2 linked regions of the Posidoniimonas polymericola genome follow. The main gene of each other region encodes a partner of the protein of the gene in region 2 in a complex. Links are inferred from orthologs where the notes say so. Each region holds a gene or a part of one and is shown on either strand. Other genes may lie near its edges.

The links.
Region 1: the proteins of Pla123a_RS14690 (region 2) and uvrB are in contact, whole or in part, in a crystal structure (PDB 7EGT), measured with the Thermus thermophilus proteins. The link is inferred for Posidoniimonas polymericola from one-to-one orthologs. Residues at the interface, in WP_096412145.1 of Thermus thermophilus: His654, Arg656, Phe657, Gln666, Asp668, Glu669, Lys680, Arg681, Leu682, Ser683, Lys685, Tyr686, Ala687; in WP_096411307.1 of Thermus thermophilus: Glu23, Leu25, Arg26, Asp27, Gly28, Glu29, Arg30, Phe31, Arg55, Glu326, Asp327, Phe328, Glu379, Ser382, Gln383, His398, Gly400, Arg401.

Annotation. Positions count from the first base shown.
Region 1 is NZ_SJPO01000001.1:632,084-635,138, reverse strand. The notes cover bases 12-2,997. They hold uvrB (excinuclease ABC subunit UvrB), read right to left. Parts: upstream 2,548-2,997; coding sequence 475-2,547; downstream 12-474. Other genes in these bases: Pla123a_RS02590 (DUF5685 family protein), read right to left, coding at 2,653-2,997; Pla123a_RS02600 (carboxypeptidase-like regulatory domain-containing protein), read right to left, coding at 12-288. Also shown: more of Pla123a_RS02600, read right to left, coding at 1-11; more of Pla123a_RS02590, read right to left, coding at 2,998-3,055. UniProt on the Escherichia coli protein: The UvrABC repair system catalyzes the recognition and processing of DNA lesions. A damage recognition complex composed of 2 UvrA and 2 UvrB subunits scans DNA for abnormalities.
Region 2 is NZ_SJPO01000007.1:11,335-14,434, forward strand. What follows is about bases 1-3,031. They hold Pla123a_RS14690 (ATP-dependent helicase), read left to right. Parts: upstream 1-379; coding sequence 380-2,683; downstream 2,684-3,031. Other genes in these bases: Pla123a_RS14685 (DNA-directed RNA polymerase subunit alpha C-terminal domain-containing protein), read right to left, coding at 1-47; Pla123a_RS14695 (SAM-dependent methyltransferase), read left to right, coding at 2,934-3,031. Outside these bases: more of Pla123a_RS14695, read left to right, coding at 3,032-3,100. UniProt on the Escherichia coli protein: A helicase with DNA-dependent ATPase activity. Unwinds DNA duplexes with 3'-5' polarity. Translocates on single-stranded DNA with 3'-5' polarity. Initiates unwinding more efficiently from a nicked substrate than double-stranded DNA.

The DNA.
Region 1 (3,055 bases), on a different replicon or contig from region 2:
CGTCACCTGCAGCTCGCGTCCTTCCCGGACGCCGCTGAGCTGCACCTTGGCGCCGGGGATCGGGCCGCCGCTCGTATCCACCACCGTGATCTGCACCGGCGTGAACTCGCTCGGGCCGTCGGCCAGCTTGTCAAGCCGCTCTTCGATCTTGACGAGCCGCTCGATGACCTCGGTGAGCCCGCCGTGGATCATGGCGTCGCTGCTCTCGGGTTGCGCCGCCTCTGCCGACGACCAACAGCAAGACAGGGCGAGCGCGAGGGGAATGGCCAGGCGCGGTGGGAGTCGCATCGTGTTGGCTCCTTTGGAATCAGGCTGAGAGTGCAGCGGTCGGCACGGCCGCCCGGAGGACGGCTGCACGCGGGCGAGAGAGTCGCTGAACAGGTTGGCACATCGGGCGCCAATGTTGGCGCCTCACTCCTGGCTGGGTGGGCTAGAAGAGCTTGCAACTGACAACTGACCACGGACGACTGACCGTCACACCCCCTTCTTCGGGCGCGGCACCTTCGCCTTCTTCGTGCGGCCGCGGCCCTTCTTGCCGGTCTTCTTGAGCGAGTCCTCCACCGCCGCGACGCTCTGGCCGATGCTCTCCCGCATTTTATCAATCCGGTCGCGGAGGATGGCGGCCCGTTCGAACTCCATCGAGTCGGCCGCCTCGTACATCTCCTTCTCGAGCTCGTTGATGTACTCCTCGGTGATGTACTGGGTCTCGTCCGAGCGGCCGACAGCGGCGTTGGCGGCGGCGTGCGCGGCGGCCTCGCCCTCGATGCCCGCGCGGATCGCCTTGATGATGGTCTGCGGCGTGATGCCGTTGGCCTCGTTGTACTCCTGCTGCACCTTGCGGCGGCGGTCGGTCTCGTCCATGGCGGCCTGCATGCTGCGGGTCACCTTGTCGGCGTACATGATGACCTTGCTGTTCACGTTCCGCGCCGCGCGGCCGATGGTCTGCATCAGGGAGGTCTCACTCCGGAGGAAGCCCTCCTTGTCGGCGTCGAGGATCGCCACCAGCGACACCTCCGGCAGGTCGAGGCCCTCACGCAGCAGGTTGACGCCCACCAGCACCTCGAACTTGCCCTGCCGCAGGTCCCGCAGCAGCTCGACCCGCTCGAACGCGTCGAGCTCCGAGTGCAGCCACTTGCACAAGACGCCCTGCTCGCACAGGTAGCTCGACAGGTCCTCCGCCAGCCGCTTGGTAAGCGTCGTGACCAGCACCCGCTCGTTCTTGGCCGCCCGCTCGCGGACCTGCTCCAGGAGGTGCGGCACCTGGCCGCGGGCCGGGCTGAGCTCGATCACCGGGTCTAACAGGCCGGTCGGTCGGACGATCTGCTCGACCACCTCGCCGCCGGTCTGCTCGAGCTCGAAGTCGGCGGGCGTGGCGCTGACGTACACCACCTGCTTGACCCGCTCCTGCCACTCGTCGAATTTCATCGGCCGGTTGTCCAGCGCGCTCGGCAGCCGGAACCCGTGCTCGACCAGCGTGGTCTTGCGGGCGCGGTCGCCGTTGTACATCGCGCCGACCTGAGGGATCGTGGCGTGGCTCTCGTCGACAAACAGCAGGTAGTCGTCCGGGAAGAAGTCGAACAGCGTGTTGGGCGGCGAGCCGGCGGGCCGGCCGCTCAGCGGGCCGCTATAGTTCTCGATGCCGGGGCAGTAGCCCATCTCGAGCATCATCTCGATGTCGTACCGCGTGCGGGCATTGAGCCGCTGGGCCTCGAGCAGCTTGCCCTGCTCCTTGAACAGCTCGAGCCGGCCGGAGAGCTCCTTGCGGATGTTGTTGACCGCGTTCTCGATCCGCTCCTCGGGCAGCACGAAGTGCTTGGCCGGGTAGATGTAGATGCTCTGCAGCTGGTCGACCACCTCGCCCGAGGTTGGGTTGATGATCGACAGCTTCTCGATCTCGTCGCCCCACATCTCGATGCGGTAGGCGAACTCCTCGTAGGCGGGCCAGATCTCGATCGAGTCGCCGCGCACCCGGAACTTGCCGCGGGCCGGGTCGTGGTCGTTCCGCTCGTACTGGATGTCGATCAGCTTCGCGAGCATCTCGTCGCGGTCGATGACGTCGCCCACGGTAAGGCCGACCATCATCTCCTTGTAGTCCTCGGGCGAGCCCAAGCCGTAGATGCACGACACGCTCGCCACGACAATCACGTCGCGGCGGCTGACCAGGCTGCTGGTGGTCGCCAGCCGCATGCGGTCGATCTCCTCGTTGATCGACGCGTCCTTCTCGATGTAGATGTCCCGCTGCGGGATGTAGGCCTCGGGCTGGTAGTAGTCGTAGTAGCTGACGAAGTAGCTGACCGCGTTGTTGGGGAAGAACTCGCGGAACTCGCTGTACAGCTGGGCGGCGAGCGTCTTGTTGTGACTCAGCACCAGCGCGGGCCGCTGCAGCTCTTGAATGACGTTCGCCATGGTGAACGTCTTGCCGCTGCCGGTGACGCCCATCAGCGTCTGCGCGCGGCGGCCCGCCTTGAGTTCTTTGGTGAGCTTCTCAATAGCGGCCGGCTGGTCACCGGCAGGCTGAAACTCGGAGCTGAGCTGGAATTGCGGCATGACGAACCAGAGCGTGGGGGGAGCGGCGGCAGGCGAGGATCGGCGGTCGGAACCCCTAATCCCAGAATCCCTAATCATAGCGCCGATGCCGCCGGAGGGTAATCGTCAGGCTTGCGTCTGCTCGCTACGCTGCACAATCAAGCCGAATTCGTCGACGTCCACGACTTCGACGCAGGCGCCACCGCCGATTCGTGGCCCTTTTGTGCTGGCGGGGTGAGAGCGGCCGTCAATCACCACCATCCCGACGGGAGCTAGGTCGCCGTTGGCGAAGCCGGTCCGTCCGATGAACGACTCCCACCGCCGGCGGGTCATTTCAGGCTTCTGCTGGCGGGGCTCGCACATCCAGCAGTCGATGCAGATACAGCAGCTGGGGTCGCAGCAGCCGGCAGACGCCCCAGGCGCCCAGCCAACATCAGGACCACCGCCTCCACACGCCCCACACTCCCCGCCTCCGCAGTCGCCACCACCACAGTCGCACCCGCCGATTGGGCAGTCGCAGTCGCAAAAC
Region 2 (3,100 bases):
TCTTCCGACTGCGCCTGAGCGCGGTCCAGCGGGATGCGAGTAGCCATCGTTCGGGGTCCCTCCCAATGTGTGCAGACGGTCCTGTCATCAGGACCGTCGTTGATGCAATCGGGTCCTGCAAAGGGCCGCCCTCCAGACTCATGCAAGACCGTCTTGGCCTCGATGGCGTGCGTCTGGCGTCGGGCGATCCGTTGCGCCGATGCGGGGGAGTATAGCGAATCAAGTCCAGAAAATGTAAGGATTACGGCAAAAAATCGGGCGACTTATCGCCACGTGCTAGCACTTGCCGCGGCCGGCGGGCCCGTCCCACCGCGGGGTCGCCGCGGTAGAATGGTGGGTTCGCCCCTCCCGCCCACCGACCGCCAACGCTGCCCACGCCGTGGACCCGCTCCTTCAAAAACTCAACGCCGCCCAGCGCGAGGCGGTGCTGCACGTCGACGGCCCGCTGCTGATCCTCGCCGGACCGGGCAGTGGCAAGACGCGGGTCGTCACGCACCGCATCGCCCACCTGCTCAAGCAGGGCGTGCACGCCTCGCAGATCCTGGCGCTGACCTTCACCAACAAGGCCGCCCAGGAGATGCGCCGCCGCGTCGAACAGCTCGCCCCCGGCGAGCGGGTGTGGGTCAGCACGTTCCACCGCTTCGGCGCCCGCCTGCTCCGTGAGCGGGCCGACCTGGTCGGCCTCGGCCAGAACTTCACGATCTACGACACCTCCGACTCGCGGCAGACGCTCAAGCGGGTCATCGAGGCCGAGAAGATCCCGACCATGCACTACACCGCCGACCGCATCGCGGCCGGCATCAGCTCCGCCAAGAACAAGCTCATCACCGCCGACGAGTACCAGCCCCGCAGCAGCAGCCCGCTGTCGAGCGTGGTGGCGCGGGCGTACCCGGCGTACCAAGAGCGGCTGCTCGCCTCCAGCGCGGTCGACTTCGACGACCTGCTGCTGCACGTCGCGAAGCTGCTGAAGGACAACCCCGAGGTCCGCGCCGAGCTCGACAGCCGCTTCCGCTACGTGCTGGTCGACGAGTACCAGGACACCAACCGGGCCCAGTACGTCATCCTCCGGGCGTTGTCGCTCGACTACCCCAACCTGGCCGCCACCGGCGATCCGGACCAGTCGATCTACGGCTGGCGTGGCGCCGACCTCAACAACATCCTCGACTTCGAGAAGGACTACGGCCAGGCCAAGGTGATCCGCCTGGAGCAGAACTACCGCAGCACCAAGGCGATCCTCCGCGCCGCCGACATGCTGATCGGCCACAACCAGCGCCGCAAGAAGAAGGCCCTGTTCACCGAGAACGACGAGGGCGCCCCGATCCGCCTGGTGACCTACGCCGACCAGGACGCCGAGGCGTCGGCCATCGCCCAGCAGATCCGCGCCGCCATCGACTCCGGCGAACGCAAGGCGAGCGACTTCGCTGTCTTCTACCGCATCAACGCGCTCTCCCGCTCGGTCGAGCGCGCGCTGCGGGCCCACCGCGTGCCGTTCCAGATGGTCCGCGGCCAGGAGTTCTACCAACGCAAAGAGATCAAGGACGTGCTGGCCTACTGCCAGCTGATCAACAACCCGAAGGACGACGTCGCGTTTGTGAGGACGGTCAACTCGCCGACCCGCGGCATCGGCAAGAAAACCCTCGACGCGCTGAACGACCACGCCTACCGCTACGGCACGCCCCTGCTCGATGCGGCCCGCGAGGCCGGGCTGATCGAGGGGCTGGCTAAACGCTCGGCCACGAAGCTCTCGCAGTTCGTTGCGCTGGTTGAGAAGCTCGCGAGCCGCGCCGCCGGCCCGGTCGAGGAAGTCATCGGCAGCGTGATCACCGAGTCGGGCTACCGCCAGCGGCTCGTCGACAGCGACGACGAGGAGGACGCCAGCCGGCTGGCCAATATCGAGGAGCTGCTGACCGACGCGCGGCAGTTCGACGAAGAATCCGAGGGCGAGTTCGAGGGCGGGGCCGGGCTCGAGGAGTACCTCGAGCGGACCTGGTTGGTCAACGAGACCGACAACTGGGAGGACGACTCCGACAAGGTCACGCTGATGACGCTGCACGCCGCTAAGGGCCTCGAGTTCCCGGTGGTCTACCTCGTGGCGGTCGAGGACGGCATCCTGCCGCACGAACGCAGCTCGATGGACACCCAGCAGCTGGAGGAGGAACGCCGGCTGGCGTTCGTCGGCATCACCCGCGCCGAACAGCAGCTCCAGCTCAGCCTGGTCCGCCGCCGCGACTTCCGCGGCCAGCGCCGCATGGCCGTCCCCAGCAGCTTCTTGATGGAGATGCCGACTGCCGAGATGGACACCGACCACGGCGGCCAGACGTTCGAGATCGACCCGTGGGAGCAGTTCGAGCTGCCCCCCGAGGAAGAGGTCTGGACCGACCCCAACGCGGCCGAGCCAGAGGAGTCGAAGCCGTCGATCTCCGCGGCGATCACCACCGCCGCGGAGCTGAGTGGCGAGGCCGCCCCCAAGCCGTCGCACCCCCCCCAACCGCACACCCGGTTCTCGCCCGACGACTTCTCGCTCGACATGACCGTGCGGCACCCCGAGTACGGGCTTGGTAAGATCAAGTCGCTCAGCGGCGCCGGCAAACGCCGCGCGGCGACCGTCGAGTTCGCGCTCGCCGGCGAGCGACGCATCGTCCTCGCCCACAGCCCGCTCGAGCCGGTGGGGAACAAAGGCTGATGCCGCCGAGAGACCGAGGGCCCATAGAATTCCCCTCCCTCGCAGGGAGGGGCTAGGGGAGGGTGAAACTGTCGCCCCGTCAATCCGTCCCCAACCAATACCCAACCTAGCCTACAGCAATGGCCCAACGGGCAGCGCTACGTAGCGCGCCCCTTCCGGGCTTCGAAAAAACAATCCAACCCCTACCCAGGGCTACGCCCTGGGCTGTGAAAGCGCGCCCCGTTGGGGCTCAACCACGAAGACACCCCCGATGCTAACCAGCCAGTACCTCTTCGCCGCCTGCCAGGCAGGCGCCCAGAACGCCCTCAAGCAAGAGGTCGAGTTCCGCGCGCCCGAATGGCGGCTGTCGTTCAGCCGCCCCGGCTTCGTCACGTTCAAGGCGCCCGGGCCGGTCTCGCTCGCCAGCGAGGAGATTCC